4 regions of the Ornithinibacillus liuyingii genome follow, and region 3 is predicted to be linked to each of the others. Evidence: riboswitches for the same ligand, from Rfam matches in the RefSeq annotation. Region 3 holds a riboswitch; each other region holds the start of a gene.
What was found. A riboswitch is a leader RNA that binds a small molecule or an ion and turns the genes downstream of it on or off. The one in region 3 is predicted to bind cyclic di-GMP.
Positions count from the first base shown of each region.

Region 1: linked by a shared signal. The riboswitch ahead of motA (flagellar motor stator protein MotA) and the one ahead of ACSKT4_RS06150 (diguanylate cyclase) in region 3 are both predicted to bind cyclic di-GMP.
Region 2: linked by a shared signal. The riboswitch ahead of ACSKT4_RS05310 (response regulator transcription factor) and the one ahead of ACSKT4_RS06150 (diguanylate cyclase) in region 3 are both predicted to bind cyclic di-GMP.
Region 4: linked by a shared signal. The riboswitch ahead of ACSKT4_RS05225 (anti-repressor SinI family protein) and the one ahead of ACSKT4_RS06150 (diguanylate cyclase) in region 3 are both predicted to bind cyclic di-GMP.

Region 1 is NZ_JBPWOS010000003.1:146,045-151,375, forward strand. Features, by position in the region: gene motB (flagellar motor protein MotB) at 1-699, opposite strand, end outside; gene motA (flagellar motor stator protein MotA) at 686-1,477, opposite strand; cyclic di-GMP riboswitch class I at 1,555-1,640, opposite strand; gene ACSKT4_RS05330 (YheC/YheD family protein) at 1,904-4,432, opposite strand; gene hag (flagellin Hag) at 4,608-5,331, opposite strand, start outside.
Region 2 is NZ_JBPWOS010000003.1:140,042-145,372, forward strand. Features, by position in the region: gene ACSKT4_RS05295 (CynX/NimT family MFS transporter) at 1-824, opposite strand, end outside; gene ACSKT4_RS05300 (DUF4179 domain-containing protein) at 1,142-2,470, opposite strand; gene ACSKT4_RS05305 (sigma-70 family RNA polymerase sigma factor) at 2,451-2,984, opposite strand; gene ACSKT4_RS05310 (response regulator transcription factor) at 3,245-3,877, opposite strand; cyclic di-GMP riboswitch class I at 3,997-4,082, opposite strand; gene ACSKT4_RS05315 (methyl-accepting chemotaxis protein) at 4,223-5,331, opposite strand, start outside.
Region 3 is NZ_JBPWOS010000003.1:331,542-336,872, forward strand. Features, by position in the region: gene ACSKT4_RS06150 (diguanylate cyclase) at 1-3,953, opposite strand, end outside; cyclic di-GMP riboswitch class I at 4,115-4,199, opposite strand; gene phnE (phosphonate ABC transporter, permease protein PhnE) at 4,609-5,331, opposite strand, start outside.
Region 4 is NZ_JBPWOS010000003.1:124,306-129,636, reverse strand. Features, by position in the region: gene ACSKT4_RS05245 (TasA family protein) at 1-375, shown strand, start outside; gene tapA (amyloid fiber anchoring/assembly protein TapA) at 500-1,303, shown strand; gene sipW (signal peptidase I SipW) at 1,304-1,891, shown strand; gene ACSKT4_RS05230 (LPXTG cell wall anchor domain-containing protein) at 1,929-2,624, shown strand; cyclic di-GMP riboswitch class I at 2,758-2,833, shown strand; gene ACSKT4_RS05225 (anti-repressor SinI family protein) at 2,864-2,974, shown strand; gene ACSKT4_RS05220 (helix-turn-helix domain-containing protein) at 3,056-3,382, shown strand; gene ACSKT4_RS05215 (VanZ family protein) at 3,462-3,950, shown strand; gene ACSKT4_RS05210 (hypothetical protein) at 4,033-4,188, shown strand; gene nagA (N-acetylglucosamine-6-phosphate deacetylase) at 4,314-5,331, shown strand, end outside.

The sequences.
Region 1 (5,331 bases), 190 kb from region 3:
TATTGCTCTATTTTCCGCACTGTTATTTGGAACAAGCGGTTGATGCTCCCCGAATCCTTTTGCACTAAATTTCGCTGGATCGAGTTGTTCATTATCTAAAATTAACGTCATAAAGTTTACAGCGCGCATAACACTTAGCTCCCAATTCGAACCAAATTGTTCATTGTTCATTGGAACATCATCCGTATGGCCACTAATGACTACTTGATGAGGGGGATCTGTATATAACAGACGCGATATCTCATTCGCAATCTTTATCCCGCCCTGATTAACCTCTGCACTACCTGGCTCGAAGGAAATATCATTCTTGATCGTGATCATTAATCCTTCACCAGATAGATTGGTACCAAGTGACTCCGTCAGACCATTTTCTTGGATATAGGCATCGATTCTCTTTTGAAGCTCTTGTAAATTTTGCAGCTCATGTTGACCATCTTTATGATTCTGATTTTGTTCTTCCACTTCTTGTTGTTCTTTCAGCTCAGGAGAAGGAACAGGATGTTCCATTATCCCTTTATCCCCGCTGGAAAACTCGCTTCTAAAGAAAGTAGACAGTTCCTCATATTTCTTCACATCTATCTCACTCATAGCAAATAAGACAATAAACAAGGCAACAAGTAATGTTAATAAATCAGAGTAAGGGAGTAACCACGATTCATCAACATGATGTTCCGCTTTTTTCCGTTTATTCTTCTTCATTTTTCGGCTCCTGATTTAATCGTTCTAATTCTTTTGTCGTTAGATAAGAACCAAGCTTATCCCTTAGAACTTTTGATGACTCCCCAACTGTAATCGATACAATACCTTCAATCATGATTTCTTTAATTTCTACTTCACGCTTTGACTTTGCCTTCAGTTTATTGGCAAATGGATGCCACATGACATATCCAGTAAAAATACCAAGTAATGTTGCGATAAACGCTGCAGAGATTGCCTTTCCTAGTGCTTCAATATCAGACATATCCGCTAGAGCTGCTATTAAACCTACCACTGCACCAAGTACCCCCAGTGTTGGAGCATATGTACCAGCTTGAGAAAAAATAGCTGCACCTTCTTCATGGCGTTTTTCCATGGCATCAATTTTCTCCATCATGACATCTCGGATAAATTCCGGAGTTTGCCCATCCACTGCAAGCTGTAATCCTGACGCTAAAAATGGATCTTCAATTTTATCCAATTGACTTTCTAAAGATAAAATCCCTTCCTTTCTAGCTATATCAGCCATATCAGAGAATGTATCAATTAATTCTTCTGCACTTTGTTCTTTCCTTTCGGTAAATAGAATCTTGAAGAGTGCTGGTATTCTTTTCAGTGTTCTGGTTGGGAAGGCAATAATGACAGAAGCTGCTGTTCCTACAAGAATAATGAGAATGGCAGCAGGATTTATCAATGCTCCAAGACCAACACCCTTCAGTACCATTCCGACCCCAACTGCAAGGATCCCTAGTATAATTCCTATTAATGATGATTTATCCATGTGTAGACCTCCATATGTGAATTAAAAAAGCTATTCTTCTAGAAAGAATAGCCAAATAGAATGTTATAGATTCTATACTTGGTAACCTGGCAATCTTAGTCTACTAGACCTTAGACCCATGGCTTTGCGTCCTTACTTTTCAGTAAGTTTGCCTTTGTCGATTTGGATTATGTGTGAGATTAAAGTTTTTCTCTATTGTATATATCGGCTATTACATTTTAGAAGTAAAGGGGTATTATAGTAATTTAAAATAATTTATTTCAGCCGTATATAATCATTTATTTAATAACAACTATGTTTTTAGCTGTAATATAGAAGGACTCTAGAAACTAGAGTCCTTTAATATAATCTCTTTTGAACATCTATACATCCCCGACCTTACACTTTACTTATTATCCAAGAGATTATTAGTAAATAATATCACTTTCAAAAAGTTTCCATTTTCTTTTGATTGTTAGTTGAATTCTTTTGAGATAAATATTTAGCATACGGAATGGCGTGCTTAGCAACTTCGAATTCATAATACACAATCCCAGGTTTATTAACATTAACTTCAATTAGATATATATTTAAATCCTTGTCTATTGCTAAGTCGATACCTAATTCACTTATTTTGTTTTCGTACAGGGCATCAAATTCACTCGCAATATTTAGAGCTCTTTCCTCAATTTTACTTACAAGGATACTCGACTTATCTTGAGAATAATTCCTATTTAAGAAAGCTACTAACTCTCCAACATATCCACCACTTCTAAAGACTGTAATAGTTGCATAATTAGTACCAATTCTAGGGTGTTTATTAACAAATGACCATTCTCCATTTCCATCCTTCATCATATGGACACGGATATCAAACGGATTACCTTCTTTTGTTCTTGTTTCTATATACTTTTGTACAATAAAAGTGCCTTTTTTAATAACGTCTCTTATATACTTCGATAATGATAATTCACTCAGTTCATTAACATTTTCTCCATCAGCCACTCTATATCTATCAATATTCAATTTTTCAATATAGCGTACACCTTTTGCAAATGAACCTACTTCCGGTTTTAAGATTACTGAACCGTACTCTTGAATGTAATGGAATATATCTTTCAATCGATTAACTTTTTGATAAGGAATCATAATATCACTAAGTTGTTCTATTGCACTTAATTTATCATAAACTTCTAGTTTACTAATCGAATTTCCATAGAATTGATTAGTAAATGGAATTCCCTCTAGTTCTTCATAAACTGTATGAAAGCCCTCAATTCCTCTTGCTCGTAAACGATCATAAATTACATCAGGATAATTTACAATCATAGGTACCCATTCTTTATTTTGATAAAAGTATCCTCTTATACACATTTCATCATAATCTATATCCTTAGGAGTAAAATAAAAAAAGTGTACATTTTCATACTTTGCAACATACGCACAAGCAATCGTTAAATTATTTATCTCATTTTCCTGAACTAACATTCCAATACTTACTCGATTATCTAGTTCCGCCCATTCTAGATTCGAGTTTCGGGAATCAAAATTCCCTATACTTTTACTTTGCTTTTGAAAACTATTGGTTAGGAATATTCCATTCTTAGCAATATAAATTGCGTAACCGATTGTATTAATAGCTCTTTCTTTCTCATGATAGGTGGATTGTGGTCCATTATTTACTTCATGAAGCCAAAAACGGCCGTTTTTATCAATGGCTAAATCTAATCCTAACTCATCTAAAACCAAACCATAGAGTTTATCTAAATGATACGTTATATCTAGAGAAAGCTTCCTTAGTTCTTCCGCATACTGTTTACCCTTTGCACCATACTCGTTCGTCAAAAAAACGTCAAGTTCTTGAGTTCTACCACCTCGACTGATATTACTCAAAATACTTTTCTTATTACCTATGCGCGGATAGATTTTGGTTATCTGCCACTTTCCTTCATTATTCTTTTGAACATGAGCTCGAATATCAAATGGTTCACCAGCATTAGTACGAGCATGAATATATTTTTGAATCATATAGCTATTTTTGTTCTTTAGAATAACGTCTTGAATCCACATGGTGAATTTTTCTTTTCCTAGGATCCGTTCTTTCTTATCTTCGTGAATTATAAAGTGATTACCGTTCTTTTCTACATAATATATAAAGAGACCTTGTCTACCCATTATAGGTTTTAATACACCTTTTTGATTTTCATTTAAAAACTCTAATATTCTATCTTCATCAGTAATTATTTTAAAAGGGACTAGTAGCTCTGCAAACTTCCTATTTTCCACTACTATTTTTGGTAAATAAAATTTGTTTCCAACTCCAAAACTAGTAAAAGGAACCTCTCTTCGCAACTTCCTTTCCGTAATAGTTTGTCGCTCTCGAGATGCTATTCCTATGTTATGAATGACATTTGGAAAAGAAGAAGTAACCTCTTGCCACTTTCCATTTTGGAATACTTCTCCCGTAACTTGCTTAGCATCCATGTTAACACCTGATGAGGAAAAGAATAATAGGGTTACTCCCTGTTTCTCTGCTTCCTCAACTAAAGCATCAATTCTAGGTTTAGGATAAGCAATTCTTGGGTTAGATTCACTTAAATAGACACCGATAGTAATATCTTTATTTAGTAAACCGATCTCATCTACTTCAAATTCTTTTTGCCATTGTTTTAAGAGAGGCATTAATGAAAACTGTATTATTTCAGCAATTTTTATTAAATTATTTGTCTCTAACTCTTGAGCAATTAATAATAATGTATTTTCAATTTTCTTTTTTTCCTTTTGTCCTAATGTTAAATTAGAGTTAGCTGTTACTTTCTCAATAGCAGTAACACCATCTACGATTGAACTAAACATGAAGATACATTGGTTTAATTCCTTCTGTTTAACTAATTTTGAAAAGTGACTAGTTGCTTCAATTAATGTATCTATAATATTTTTTACCTGAAAAATAGTATTTTCTTCTAACTTGGTCATAGATGAAACTCCTTTAATATAGGTTGTAAATTACATAATATTAATATCGGATTAAATAATAATTTGTTTAGGGAATAAGGCGAGGATTTAAACGGAGTATAACAATAAAAAATTGGCGTACCAATTATTATCTGGTACGCCAATTTTTTTATTATAAACCTCTAAAATCTACTAATTAACGAAGTAATTGTAATACACCTTGAGGTTGTTGGTTAGCTTGAGCTAACATTGATTGTGCTGCTTGAGTTAGGATGTTATTCTTAGTGAATTCCATCATTTCTTTAGCCATATCAACGTCACGGATACGAGATTCAGCAGCAGTTAGGTTTTCTTGAGAAGCACCTAGGTTGTTGATTGTGTGCTCAAGACGATTTTGAACTGCACCAAGACCAGAACGTTGTTCAGAAACAGATTTGATAGCAGCATCAATTTTACCTACAGCAGCATCAAAATGTGAGCTTTCTGTAAAGCTAGATACATCAATATCTTTTACTTCTAATGCTTCAGCACCCATATCATTAATGTTTACAACAAGGTTTTGGTTTTGATTAGCACCGATTTGGAATACTAATTCGCTTTCACCTGCAGCAAAAGATCCATCTAGTAAGCCTTTACCGTTAAACTGAGTACGCTCAGCAATTCCATCAATTTCTTCAATAAGTGCAGTGATTTCATCTTGGATTGCAGATAAATCATCACTTTCTTGAGTTCCAAGGTTACCCGCTTGTACAGTTAACTCACGCATACGTTGTAAAATTGAATGAGTTTCAGTTAAAGCACCTTCAGCAGTTTGGATTAAAGAAATACCATCTTGAGCATTCTTAGATGCCATTTCTAAACCGCGAATTTGTCCACGCATTTTTTCAGAGATTGCTAGACCTGCAGCATCATCTCCAGCA
Region 2 (5,331 bases), 190 kb from region 3:
GCCAGCACTGGTACTAAGAAACTAGCCGGAAGACCGACAAATTGTGTATAGGATAGTAACCATCCAGCCGTCTCCATACTCATGCCATGAGAATGTAGAATTTCTGGTAACCACGAGATTGTCACATAAAATAAAAATGACTGTAATCCCATATATGCTGCAATTTGCCAAGCTAAAGCAGACTTCCAAACATTCGTATCTGTACCCGTTATAAAATCGGTTTCGGGCGTAGCATGACGGCTGTTATTAGATAAATAAATCCAAATAATAATCCCTAGCACTGCAGGGGTAGCCCACACACTAAGAGCAACTTTCCATCCTAATCCGATACCATTTGCTAACGGAACACTTACTCCAGATGCCGTTGCAGCAAATATCCCCATTGCAGTTGAATAGACACTAGTCATTAAACCTACCTTTAATGGAAATTTATCCTTAACGACTCCTGGTAATAGAACATTACAAACCGATATACCAACCCCAACTAGCAATGTTCCTAGAAATATCAAGCCTATTAATGACACGGAACGGACCGCTATTCCAGCTAATAAAAAAATAAGCCCCCATAAAATGACTTTCTCATTGGTAAATCGATTACCTAGCCTTGCAGCAATTGGTGACATAAAGGCAAAAGCGATTAATGGTAAGCTTGTTAATAACCCTACACTCCAATTCGATAATCCTACATCATCTCGAATGGTACTCATAAGTGGTCCAACAGATGTGATAGCAGGCCGGAGATTAAAAGCAACGATGATGATTCCTGCTACTACTAAAAATTTGTATAACTGATTGTTGTTAGCCTCTTGATGATGCAATTCCAATTCTCATGCCCCTTCCAATATATTACTGTCACTACTATAGCATAATCCATTAAAAGAAGAAAAAGGAGGAGACTTGCCAATTTAGCTTTTTGTGAAGAATACGTTATTATTCATAGGGTTTTAGTATGGAATTTTTTGTAATTGTTTGGGATGGGGGGATTTAATGAGAATAGCCACTACACCATACCCTTCATTCGATCATCTGCTTTGTGTTATACTCATCTATCCACCTTAATTCTTATGCCATGTAAATATTTCCTCGGAAATACAGGGAATATGTCGTAAAAAGAAGTGGATGAACTAGCATCCACTTCTTTTTACTTTAAATCTATTCTTGTTTCTAACTCAGGAAACACCTGGTAGGTAGCATCATCTAACATAAAATGTGTATCCTTATCTATATCAACCTTTGGATATGTTACGATTACTTTATTATCCCCATCATATTGAAAAGAAACAGCATTTATATATTCATCCTTTTCCTTATTCACAATATAAGGAAAGACCGGAATAGTTTGATCCGTTGTATACGTTATAATAGTTGCATCTTCTTTATGTTTAATGCTCTCAACTTTAAATTCTGAATGACTGCCTACAATCTCACCCTCTGCAAAAGGAACATGGTGCTCATTTCTTTTGAAACTTATATAATGTTCATGTATGAACTCTTCACCTTGAAATGTAGTAATATAAGGAATGATTTGATAAGAGTATACATTGACCCCTCTTGGAATTTCCAGGACGTCATTAAACCTATTTACTTTGCCTACTTTAGGAGTGTTGCCGCCGGAACTATAATTATCTAGTAGATACATATGACCCTCTTTGCCCATTCCAATTACACGATAATTAAAATCTGTATATCCTGATTCCGGTTCTTCTACTTTGAGTTTTGTATAGGCTATTAGCTTTAATGTAGAAGGAGACAATTCTACATTCCCAATCATCATCGAATTTCCTAATGCATCTTGTTTAGCTTCAAAATCCGAGGATACTAAAAACTCCATTTCTTTATCTAGATGAAATTGGAAGAACCAATCTCCTTCTACATCATTAACCTTGTTGATGTGTAAACTTATTTCTGCATTAGGCTCAATATCCTTAACCTGATTAAAATGAATCACTCCACCAGTATCGAGTACATCGCGTTGTGAAATCTGAAATAAACTAGGGTGTGATTTACCATCCACAAGTAATTCAAAATCAATGAACCATTCATTAAATAGGATTTCATTCTCTTTCTCCGGATGAACCTCATAAGAAATTGCTAATTGGTGATTATCCATATACCCTTCTTCTAGCCTTACCTTAATCCCTTGATCCACTACTTCCTGATCTATTCTTTGGGAACGACCCTCTGTAACCATTCTTTTTAATCCATCGTCACTTTGCTGATACATAATAGATGTCGTATTTGGATTTTCACCACTTGCTAGTTCTAGATCATTACTTAACAACAATAAACCAAAAGCTAATACAAAGATAGACGCAATAGTGGCTATGACTCGATGCTTAGGAAAATAGAATGGTTTCTTCTCTTTATTACGTGCCTTGATAAGGGCATCTTGCACTGTTTCTTGAAGCTTTTGTTCTGGGATAGGTGTTCCATCTACCATTCTACTAATCTCACCTCGCAGCTTCTCCATATACATCTCCTCCATGTGCTAATTTTTTCTTCACAATTTGTAATGTTCTATGTAGTTGGGATTTCACGGTCCCCTCTGGCTTCTCCAAAATATCCGCAATCTCTGGTATGGAATAGCCATAATAGAATCGAAGTAATAATAAGGTCTTTTGATTTGCTTTTAGTTTTCCAAACACCTCTTCGATATCCATCACCAGTACGGTGAGATTTTCCTCGACAATTTGTGTATTAAGCCATCCAACATCTAATGGGATAATATCCTTCGATTTTTTGATATGATCTAATGCAGTATTAATCAGTATTCTCGTAATCCAGGTAGAAAAGAAGTCGATATTCTTTAATCTATCGAAGGACTTATAGGCCTTAATAACGGTATCTTGAACAATATCTAAAGCACTCTGTTCATTCTTTACATACGAGTATGCTACTCGATATAACTTTTTCTGCTCTTGTTTAATTAATGTTTCAAATAACTGCTCACGATTCTTTTGTTTTTCTGATTTAAACATAGACATATTGTCTCCTCCCTTCCATTATTTTACTATACAATGAAGAACTATTTTTAAATTACTGCTATTTATTAGACATCACTTTATATAAAACCGTTCCAATTAATTTTTTCATAAAAAACACCGCACTATTTAATGCAGTGTTCCGGTCTATATTCTGTTAAAGGAACAGTCTACTAAAAATGACAAGAGACCTACCCCTCATCCAAATATAAAAGGCAGGTTCTCTGAAATTACTACTCAGAGAACCTGCCCCTACTTACGTATTATAATGTTATCCAATTATTTTTAATGGCCTTGATAACGGCATTGGTACGATCGGATACATGTAGCTTCTTCAAGATAGAGCTTACATGATTATTCACTGTTCTAGTTGAAATAAATAGCTCTTTGGCAATGCTACAGTTGTTTAGACCTTTTCCAAGCTCCTCTAAAACCTTCCATTCTTGTTCGGTAAGAATGCCAGCTGGTCTAATCGGGTCTTTTCTAGTTAGTTTTACATAATCATCAAGTAGAATTGCTGATAGTTTCGGATGAATATATTGTTGATCATTTAACATCGATTTAGTAGCAAAAATTAATTCACTTAATTCCATACCATTATAGAAATAACCATGTAACCCATAACGGAAAAGCTCCCGTAACAAGTCATTGTCTAAATCAGATGTCCAAATTGCTATTCGGATTTTCTTTTCTAGAAACCTATCAATTACCTCTTTAATATCGATAGTCGTATTTAAATCAATAATGACTAAATCACTTTTAATTGAAGTCATTTTTGATTTAAATTCCGCAGATCCTATAGCCTTCCAGTCATGCTCAGGAAGACTTTCTTCCAGTTTTTCCACAATAATGTCTCGAACTAGATCTTTCTCTTTAATAATTGTTACTTCACTCATAGCCACTTCTCCCATCAAATTTATTTCCCTATTACAAATGGTAGAAATTGCCAAAATATGAATTACACATTAAAAAAGACTATTCATAATAGAATAGCCAAAATATTGATACAATCCATTTTGGCAACCAGGCGATCATAGCCATTACGACCTTAGACCCTTAGCTTTGCGTCCTACCCTTTCAGATAGTTTGCCTTTATCAGTTGGTGTTTCGATTTATTCACATAAGGTTATGTTAAACCATATCTAGTAATAAATGCAACTAAAATATCATTAAATATAGGATGTAATGATAGGAAAAAAAGATACTAGACACTTTCCACTAAATGTGTCTAGTATCCATTACTATAATTTAAAATTACCTACTAAATCATTCAGTTCCTCTGCTAGGGTGGCTAGTTTTTTGGAGCTATCAGCGACTTCCTCCATTGAGCCTCTAACCTGTTCTGCAGAAGCTGACGTCTCCTCTACCCCTGCAGCTGATTCCTCTGAAATAGCTGCAATCTCTTGGATAGATCCGTTCATTTCTTGACTGTTCGCAGCAATACTGGACAGGTTGCTCGTAATGGTTGAAATGTTTTCGACCATACTGGAAACCGCTTCGGTAATTTGACTAAATGTATCTCCAGTAGATTCAATTTGTTCTGTACCAATTTGAACCTCTTTATACCCTTCCTGTAATGACTCCGTAACAAGCGTTGATTCCGACTGAATACTCATTACCGTGTCTGTTATATCATTTACCGATAGCGCAACCTGCTCCGCTAACTTTCTCACCTCGTCAGCAACTACTGCGAAGCCTTTCCCATGTTCCCCAGCACGTGCCGCTTCAATTGCAGCGTTTAATGCTAGTAAATTAGTTTGCTCTGCAACATCCCTAATGATCGATACTAGATTGGTAATTTTTTGCGTATGCTCATGTAGTCCTTCTACTTTTCCTACAGCACCATGAACAATTTCATCTACTTTACGCATTTGTGTGGTTGAAGATTTCATTAAATCTCTTCCCGTATTGGTTAAGTCAAGCACATTCTTGGAGTGTGTTTCAATTGCTGCGCCACTTTCATCTGCCTCTTGTACTTGAACAGCAAATGAACTCATTGCCGATGATAATTCACCTGCACTATCTGCTTGTGTTTCCGTACCGTTAGCTAATTCTTCCATTGTCATTGCTATTTGCTCGGCACCTGTTTTCACTTCGTTAGTAGACTGAGTTAGTTCGGTACTCTGGGTAGCTAAGGTTGTCGATACATACTTGATTTGATTTAATAATGCCCGAATGCTCATACTCATCTTATTCGTCATATGAACAAGTTGTCCAATTTCATCTCGGTCATTGGATATTAAATCTTCCTGGCTTAAATCGCCATCAGAAATGGTCTGCATTCTCTCCATAACCAGCTTTATTCGCTTCGCAATCATATTAGAAGCAAAAATAGCCAATGTCGTTCCGA
Region 3 (5,331 bases):
AGATTTTTCGATACATCACTATCTAACTGTTTCAAAAGATCCTCTGGTTGAAAAATCCCATCAGATAACTTTTCCATATAGTTACGACTAATATTTCGCATAAACCGATAATTTCCCATAAAGAAATCAATCTGCTCGGTGTTTAAAATAGCTTGCAATTCATCTAAGGAGCTGACCTTATGAATCAACGCCTCTTGATCTAGAATCTGCTCTTGTTCGGATTGAATCCACCTTTTTATTTCATCAAGTCGATAAAATTCCCTTGAGAAACTTCGACCATTAATGTAGTCCAATTTATATTCAGCTGGAAGCTGCTGAATTAATTCCTTAATCGTTTCAAAAGCTTCTAGATAATAAGCGGCTGCTTCATAATACGCTTTTGAATTAAAGTAATAATTGCCTATATCTGCCTGAATACGAGCGGTTAATTCCTTACTTTTAGATATTTTCGCTAAATGTAAGCTGCTTTCAAAATAAGTGATGGAACTTGACCGATTTAAGTTAAATGCAACGATTCCCTTCGCATGCTCATATATAGCCTTTAACCTATATGGTGTGTCCTCACTAACTAAGACTTCTACCATGGAAAGTAATTCCGTCGCTTGGTGGTGTTTCCCCTTCCTACTAAGATGCTGTATAGCTTCACATAGTCGTTCAATGCTAATTGACTTGTTTGTTATTTTGTCAATAACCTTTACAATTTGTTTCACTAAAAAATCATCAAAGTCTTGTTCCGGCTCTCGTAATTGATTGATGAGGACTTGTGCAGTTGCAGTGTATTTCATCATATTTTCATGTTCACTATGGAACGCTATTATTTTTTGGTAATAACGTTCTGCTTCAAAATAATTACCAAGAGCCTGATACAGCTTCGCGCAAGTTTGATAATATCCACCAATATCAAAGCCCTTATTTGGATTATCCTGTATGTCCACTTGTAATTTACTGAAGTATTCTAAGGCATCCACAAAATTATTTCGCTCTAAACTCACCTGTGTTAGGTAATTTAATAGCATATACCTCTCGAGAACGAGATTATAGCGCTCTGCTTTCGTTAACCCTTGGTTAAAGTGTTCAAATGCCGTATTATAATCGAATTGATTGAGATAGGATTCTGCAATATTTATTAGTGCAAATACTTCACTTGTATAAATGCCATATTCCTCACTCAGCTGTTTAACTTCTAAATGATATTCCATTGCTTTGCCATAGTCTTCATAAACCTCTGCATAAAGCGCACCTATATTGTTGAGCGAAAATAGCATACCTCTCGCATTTTGGACTTCTTCTGATAGTTTACATGACTCATGATAGGCTTCTAAAGCCTCATCCGCTTTTCCTAAGTGAACAAAAATAAATCCTAATGTTCGGTATGCATTCCCCTTTATTTCCAAAAATTTGTTACCGCACTCTGCAATTAATTCTTCAAAAAGAGCAGCTGCCTCTACTATTTGATTCTCCTCGGTAAGCAAGATAGCTTGAAGACGTTTCACTTCTAACCTCGCCGCTTCATTAGGATGGCTTCTTAAAATATGTTCTACCTTCTCGATATACTCTCTTACCTTGGAAAGCTGATAGGTAGAGTGATTCGCATTAGCTAGATGTATGTATGCCATCATTAAATGGTCCACATAGTTTTCTTCCAGTGCTAGTCGCTCCGCCTTCTCCAAATACTCAAAAGCTAATCTGGTATCTCCTGTGTCAGTTAATAACGACCCTATCTCAAGATAAAGTGCTGTTTGTTCTACAGGATTATCTGTTATATCGAGCGCTTTTCTTAGATTTTCAATTTGCCCTTTCGTATTCCATCTACCCTTCATTAACTTGGCTTTTTCAAGGTAATAGATTCTTGCTTTCTCCTTATTTCTAGCATTTGAATAATGGAAAATAATTTCATCGAGGTTCTTCTCCAATTCCACTCCGTTCTGTTCTGCTAAGCTAGTTGCTGCTAGCTGATGCTTCGATATCCTCTCTTGCTGGGAAATTCTATCGTACACAACGTTCTTCAATATCTTGCTGCGAAAATCATATAAGTAAGAGCTATCATCAATAAGCCGCTGCAAGATTCCCTTATTCACCAATTCCTCTAATTGTTCATCCACCATCAGTGTGTTTGGTAAGAGCTTCTCTATTATTTGTGTGGCAATAGGCTTAGAAAATATGGAGATACTTGTTAGAATATTCATTTTTCCCGGATCAAGATCCTTCAATTGGTTGACTAGTGCATGCTCAATATTATTTGGCAAATCTAAGAGATTATAGTCCTCTGATTCCTCTGGTAAATCAATTTGCCATCTTCCAGTTTCTTCACTTACATATAGAATTCGACGGCTATACAAGTCTTTCATAATTTCCTTTATAAATAATGGATTACCGTAGGACTGACTATAGATTCTGCTTGAGAGTTTTTTAGGTGTAAAGGAAATGGATAGAATGCTTTGAATCATTTCTCCTGTTTGTTGTTCATCTAATTGCTCCATACGAATGGTTTCTGTATCAGGGCGCCTTTTCATCATATAGATAAATTCAGAAGCGACTGAATTCGGAGAAACCGCTCGATCCTCACATGAAAAAACTAAAGTTAGATTCGTATTCTCTAATACTTCTGTACATAAATAGTTAAACGTATCAATTGTAAATTCATCTGCGAGATGAATATTATCGATAATCATTACCGTTGGCCGATTTTGAATACTTTCATTGATAAAACCCGCAATGCGATTTAGAAGGCGGTATTTTGTATGATGTTCATTAGCATAGTTAAGAGAATCGTTATAATTCTGATCCATAAGTTCTGGGAAATACTTAATTAATTCGGTATTATATTTCTCTACTATGCTATTATCTGTCTCCATGATTAATTTTCGTAAAATATCAATCCACATTTGCTTACTATCTGTGGAAGCATGATTCAAGCTATAGCTCGCATAAACACTTGCTTTACTTAGCCCAAGTAAAAAGGTGGCTTCGCGTAGAAAACGAGTTTTCCCAACACCATTGGCACCCTGAACGAAAAAGATTCGTTTACCAGGCTGATAGGAAATCATCTTTTCGTAGGCTCTCATGATAGTCCTAATCTCATTTCCTCTGCCAACAAGCTTGGTATAAAGATTTAATCCATTTATTTCTTCTTTTTTTATAATCGAGTAGTTCGTACCTAGTACAGCATTTAAATCTACAATTAGTTCATAAAGGTTGCTATAAGTATTGTCATTTTCGGTATTTAATAGTTTTTTAACAACAGGAATAACGTGTTTCACTTGGGTGTCATTCGATTTCTCAAGCAGCGAGGTGAACTGTTTTTTAGGTTCTTCTATAGTAGGCGTTTTCGTTATGAGTGCGAGTAGAATAACACCTAAAGCATACCTATCTGTTTCTGCATCTTCTGGCACTCCCGCTAGGACCTTTGGTGATTGATATACCGGGTCTTCTATTCGTTCTGCATGGGTTAATTGTTCCATATGTATGGTAGCAATATCCGTTAGTAACACTTGGGAGTGTCCCTCCCCCTTCAACACTCGAATAGTATAGGGGTTTAATGCACCATAAACAAACCCCTTTAAATGGAGGGAGTATACTGCTGAGCATATCTCTACAAAACATTCCATAATCTCATCAAATGTCATGTTTTTTGTTGACTGGAACAAATCTCCTGTTCTCGGAATATAATCCGAAGTAAAAAAGTATTGCGGGTCTACCTGTCGTTTGTTATCAATATAGAAGACCTTATTAAAACTATAATTTCGGATAATTGCTTTACTCGTTATACGTTTAATATCCAGAAAACGAGTGATATAAAAGTCAATCAGAGGCTTTGGTAAATATTCATTATTTAATAAGCTTAACAGAATAACTTTGTTTTCTTTACGCATATCATATGCTGAATAAACCATGACATGCTTCTCTTGTTTAATAAGTTCTTTTAACCTATATCTATTGTTGATGATTTCCATATCCTTCACTCCACTTGAAATATCATACCTGTATTAAGGTTTGACAATTGTAGTTTTTGATATTGTATAAGTGTATACATATTGGGAGCTTTCTTCACTGAGATGATTCATTGCATACCATAAGAAAAAGCTATTCAAATATGTGAATAGCCAAAAACTGTTTTGGTAGCCAGGCGATCATCGTTTTTCAACATTAGACCCTTTGCTTTGCGTCCTACTCTTTCGAATAGTTTGCCTTTTCAACACATCTGGTATTTAATTACTATTACTTATTACCTATTCTACACCAATTCTACAAAAATTCAATAATTTGACAATATAATCATGAAATGTTTTACATTATTATAAGTCCTAAAATAACAACTAGTACTTTATACCCGTAACTTGTATAGATTAAACGTATTTCCACCATTTTCTTTGGAAGATTCTATACATAATTATCGATGAACACTTTTAAGAGATACCAGTTACGTTTACTAGTTTTTAAGTTTGCATGTTCGTGTATTTCATCTCCATTGCGCAAAACAACTAGTACTTTATACCTACGACATTGCACTTGTTATTCATTCTACTAACTATAAAAACCTTTGGAGAAAAGGAATATTTTCTCCAAAGGTTTTAGGATTCTATAATTCGTATTTGGCTACAGGATTATTTAGTTTTTCACTGTCGAAGGAAAATATCGGTCCTTCAAGCGAGTGGAGATAAATTCTAGTATAATGGCAATGATTAGAATAAGATATGTGATTAAACCAACTTCTCTAAGGTCATAATAGAAGCCGGATGCCATGAAGAGTTCAAAGCCTATACCGCCTGCTCCAGCTGCAGCTCCCATGGCAACTGCAACGGAGAAATTAATCTCAAAACGCAAAAATGTCCAAGATAGTAAATAGGTAAAGGTAGACGGAATAATCCCGTGCACGACTGTATGCCACCAATTAGATCCTGTTGCTTTCAATGCTTCTAAAATACCAGGATCCACCTCTTCAAATGCTTCAGAGAATGCTTTTACTAGATACGCCACAGAGTGGAATAACATCCCCAGAACTGCTGCTTCACTACCAAGTCCTGCTGCAATAGCAAAAATAAGCACCCAAAGAACAGTTGGTACTGCACGAATAAACGCTACAAAAATTCTCACTGTTTTAGACAACCAAGATTTGGATAGATTTTCCGCTGCCATTAAAGCTAAAAAGAAAGCAATAATTGCACCTAAGATGGTAGCTAATATTCCTAAGCCTAATGTTACGCCAACTTGATAGAAAGCTTCTCCCCAACTAAAATGATTTAATGTAGGTTCAAAAAACATTACCCTAAGATTATGTAAGGTTTCCGTTACGGCTCTTTCTAACTGCAAACCCATATAGTTAAAAAAGAA
Region 4 (5,331 bases), 210 kb from region 3:
TATGTGCAATTCTTAAAAAATACTTCTGGGGATGCGGATTATGAAGTGTTGTTTGAAGTAAGTTTAAAAGACCTTCGTGATTTAACACCAGAAGATTTAGCAACAAAAGTAAATCTTGAAAACATTATGGTTGAAGAAGGGTATAGATATTGGGAATGGATTATTTGGCCAGTCTTTGGCAAATGGATAACAGTTGATCCAGTATTTGATGATGTACCGGAGGAAGTATATGGTATTGAAGCTGGCGATAAAGCTAACTTTGATGTTCAATTCCGTTTCAATGATACTGGTGTGGCACAAAATGAACTACAAAATCTAGACTTAGAGCTTACTTGGACATTCGAAGGTTACCAAACTGACGGAGAAGAAAAGTAATTTTAATATGAACAAGGAAAGGTGAGAATCCTCACCTTTCCATTCCTTATTTATTAACTATCCTGGTTAATCGAAGTCTTGGAATAACGATGATAGTTAATAAGGGGGAGATAGGGGGGAGAAAATGAGACAGTCACGAGTAGCTAAGTATCGGAAAAAACATAGAAAATTAAACATTATCATGCAATTATTAGCTATCCTATATGCTTCTATCGCATCATTATCGCTCGTTACCTCAACTACAACGGCTTATTTTAGCTATACAAGTCCTAAGGTGACGACTACCATTTCTACAGCAAGTGACTGGTGGGATGGAAGTGAATTAGCATTCCTTGATAATGCAACAGATGTTGTACATAGCTGTCCACCAGTTGAAATAGAAGTACAGATCAAGAATATTGGACACGGTGACATGACAGGGGCAACAGAATACAAAGTATTTTATTCTGAACAAAAAGGTAACCCTGAGAAACTTGGCAAAGAAATTGCAAATGGACTGATACAACCATTAAATGCCGGTGAAGAAATAAGCCTTACATATACTGCAACAGAAGAAGGTTGGTATCAATTCATGGCGTATCAGCTACCAGGCTTTCAAGAAAATGAAGAGAATAGAACGGAAATATGGAGCAATAAAGTAAAGGTACAATGCCCGCCAAAAGATAAAAAACACGAAGAAGATTCTGCTATCAATGAGAAAGAAGCGAGTGAAAATGAACCTAAAGAGGAAGAAATAGTAGAAGAGCAGACCGTCATACAACCAGAAGAAGAGAATGAAGATGAAAATAAGGCTAGCACGAAAAAAGATAATGCTAATGAAATAAATGGGGTAGAGGAAAATCCAGTTGAACAAAATGAATCTGTTCATTCAGAGAGTGAACCGATGGAAGAAGACACTGTGAATTCATCTGAGGAAGGAGAAAATTAAATGAATTTAAAAACAGTCGCAAAATGGACTGGTAATTTACTTACGTATGTCATGATGGCTGTATTAATCTTTCTAGCGGTTACGGTTGTTGCAACGAAAGCTTCAGGGGGAGAACCAGAAATTCTAGGCTATCAATTAAAAACGGTATTATCGGGATCAATGGAGCCAGAATTCAATACAGGTTCTATTATCGCAGTGGAGCCTGGTGGAGACATGACTCGCTTTCAATCGGGGGATGTTATCACATTCGTGGAAGAAGATGGAAAGTTAATTACCCATAGGGTTATAGAGGTAGTAAATAGTGGAGAACATGTTATGTATCGAACAAAGGGAGATAATAATGCTTCCCCAGATAGTAGCTTAGTACTTTCTGATAACGTTGTTGCCCAGTATACAGGCTTCACTATTCCTTATTTAGGATATGTCGTTAACTTTGCACAATCCCAAAATGGAGCATTTTTACTATTAATACCAGGATTCATCCTAATCGTGTATGCCGGTTTCACTATATGGCAAGCAGTTCGAGAACTAGAGGCTACGAATAAAGAACTAGCTAAACAAATAAATGAAAATAGTACGGTATCTTAATATGATTTTGATAGTTTTGCCTTAAGGGGGCGATGAATTGAAGCGGCTAATGTTGGTTAGTTTGGCATTCGTTATCGGGTTTTTTATACTACATGATCCTTTATTAACGATGGCCGATAATTCCAATGCAACAATTAATGAAAAAGCAGAAATAGCTATCTCGCTTTCACCTAGTGATATGCTTTTTAATGTGAATAATATGAAACCAGGAGACTGGGCACCAAGAACACTTACGGTTATGAATGACGGGAAAAATGATTTTCACTATCAGATAAGCATTACCAATGAAGGGGAAGCGAAACTATTTAATGAACTTCTCATCGAAATGGAAGGGGAGGAAGGGATACTATATGAAGGTAAATTAGCAGAATTGGAAACGTTACCGAAGAGATTTCTTGCTGCTAACACATACGAAGAAATAGACATCACCGTTCGTTTTCCGGAGCATCTTGGTAATGAGTTTCAAGGGTTAGCTGTTCTTTTTAACATGTCGTTTGTAGCAGAGGCAGCTAATAGCACCCCTGGTACAGGTGATTCCGATGGTGAAGATAATAGCAAAACAGACAAAGATGTAAAGCATGTGGGAGGTAAAATAAACGATGGAGATAACACAGCAGGATCTCCACTTCCTAAGACAGCAACAAATATGTTTCATTATTTATTAATTGGTACCTGTTTACTTCTAGCTGGGTTAATCATTTACATTATTTCTAGAAGATTGAAAAAAGCGTGAATGAGGAGAGTGTAGCATATCGAAAAAAGTAATATGATTGGTTTGAACCTCCTACAAAACTAGTTTCATTCTGACAAAACAAGACATACATAAAGTACTAGTTCTTTAGTATAATAGATTTAGTAATAAATTCCATCTACAAAGGCAACCTCATTGAGAGATGGGGACGCAAAGTCACAGGTCCAATACTGGATGGCTGGATTGCATAGATAAGTATGGGGGACGGGAATTTGAATAAAATGATCGGTTTAGACTATGAGTGGATTTTGTTAATTAAGGAGGCAAAAAAACAGGGGATGACCGTAGAAGAAATACGACTATTTCTAGCGGAAGCAAAGCACCATGCATAATTCTTTTGTTGTATTTTTGTACTTAATATAGAACTGCTCACCTGTTTGTGATATAATTTCGCTTGAAAGAGGTGAGTCGAATTGATCGGAGAAAAAATCAAACAATTACGCAAAGAAAAGAAAATGTCTATATCTGAACTAGCAGAAAAAGCAAATGTTGCCAAGTCTTACTTAAGTTCAATCGAACGTAACCTCCAATCCAATCCATCTATACAATTCATCGAGAAAATTAGTGCGGTTCTAGGTGTATCTGTGAATGAATTAATTAATACTAAAGACTCCATAGAATTGGAAGATTTAGACGGAGAATGGCTAGAAATCGTGAAAGAAGCGATGGAATCTGGTGTATCGAAAGAAGATTTTAAGAGTTTCCTTGAATTTAATAAATGGAGAAAAAATAATAATTAGGAACCGTAGATTATACTGCGGTTTTTTTATTTGTTATGATATAGTAATATAAGTGATTTTGGACAAGTATGGTGGAATGATGAATCGTAAACTATTTTATTGGTTTCTGCCAATCATATGGATGGCTGTCATTTTCTTTTCTTCTGCGACCCCTTATGAAAAACAGGATATGAAACCATTACTAGCGAGCATTATTGATTTTTCTATTTTAGAACCGTATTTTAGTTGGGTTTCATTTATATATAATCAATCAGAGGTAAGCATTGCTGCACTTGGTGTAGAAGGATTTATCGAATTTTTCATTCGTAAAGGGGCGCATTTCGGTGCATTTTTCTTATTGATGATTCTGTTTTGTATAGCATTCCGAAAGACCGTACAATGGAATTTACATAAAATTCTAGTTGTCTCATTTGGATTGACGATTGCATATGCTATTATGGATGAATTACATCAAGGCTTAACACCAAACAGAACGCCTTTTTATGGAGATGTAGTAATTGACGGATTTGGAGCTAGCGTGGCATACTTCTTTCTACTAATCCGGTACAAAAAATGGAAAAAAATATAAAATTTAATAATTATAGTAAAAATGTTATAGATTTCATGGTATACTAGTTTTTAAATTAAATCATAGTCAAGGCGGTAATTTCATGGTTGAGCGTGAGTTTTTTAAGAACATGATGAAAAAGGTAATCGATGATACAGAAAAAAATAAAATCCGTTCCTCTGAAGAATTAATTCAAACATTAATTAAAGAATTGAATGATCAACGAGAATTAAATCAAAATAAACGTATAATAAATTAACACTAGAGCTATTTCCTTTTAGAGGGAATGGCTTTTTTCTTGTTTAGACTAGCTATTCCATAACTGGACAATAGTACTACCATATGATAATTTGAGATTGTAGTTAGCGAAGGGTAGGGGCATAAATGGATCATACAGCACTATTGATAAAAAATGTAACCGTATTCTTAGAGAACACTAGAATTCCTAATGGAAGTCTTGTCATTGAAAAAGGAAAAATAAGCGAGATCTATCAAGAAAATGAAAAGCCTAAGCGTTATCCAAGTCAGTTTAAAATTATCGATGGGGAAGGGCTATATGCTGTTCCGGGCTTTATTGACGGCCACATTCACGGTGCGAATGGGGCAGACGTAATGGATGGAACAGAAGAGGCATTAGATACCATTGCAGAAGTACTACCGAAAGAAGGGACAACTAGTTTCCTTGCAACGACGATTACCCAGGCAGAAGAACAAATTGAACAGGCACTACGTACGGTTGCGGATTATCAACCTAAAGAGAATTGTGCTGAAATAATCGGGATTCATCTGGAAGGACCTTTTATAGAAGAAAGTAAGAAAGGCGCACAGCCTCTTGAGCATATTAGTAGACCAGATAGTGCTCTTTTTGACAAATGGCAGAAGCTTTCTAATCATATGATTAAAACGATTACGATGGCACCGGAACTTGATCCAGAGGGATCGTTTATCCGCCATTTAGCAAATCAAGGTGTCAATATATCAGCAGGACATACTGCGATTGATTTTAAAGGTATGAAAGAAGCGGTATCCAATGGGGTTAAGCAAGTTACACATTTATGCAATGCCATGACTGGGATTCATCATCGGGATATTGGTGTTGTAGGAGCAGCATTTCTGTTAGAAGAAATACGAGCAGAACTAATTGCTGATGGCATACATGTCGTTCCTGAAATGCTAGAAGTAATCTATCAAAATATGGGTAGTGATCGGATAATACTAATTACAGATGCCATGCGGGCAAAATGCTTACATGCTGGTACATATGAACTTGGCGGTCAAACAGTTTTAGTAGATGAGCAACGAGCTGTACTCGAAGATGGAACACTAGCAGGTAGTATTTTGAAGATGAATCATGGTGTTAAACAAATGTTGAATATACAGGATGTTTGTGTTGAGGATGTCA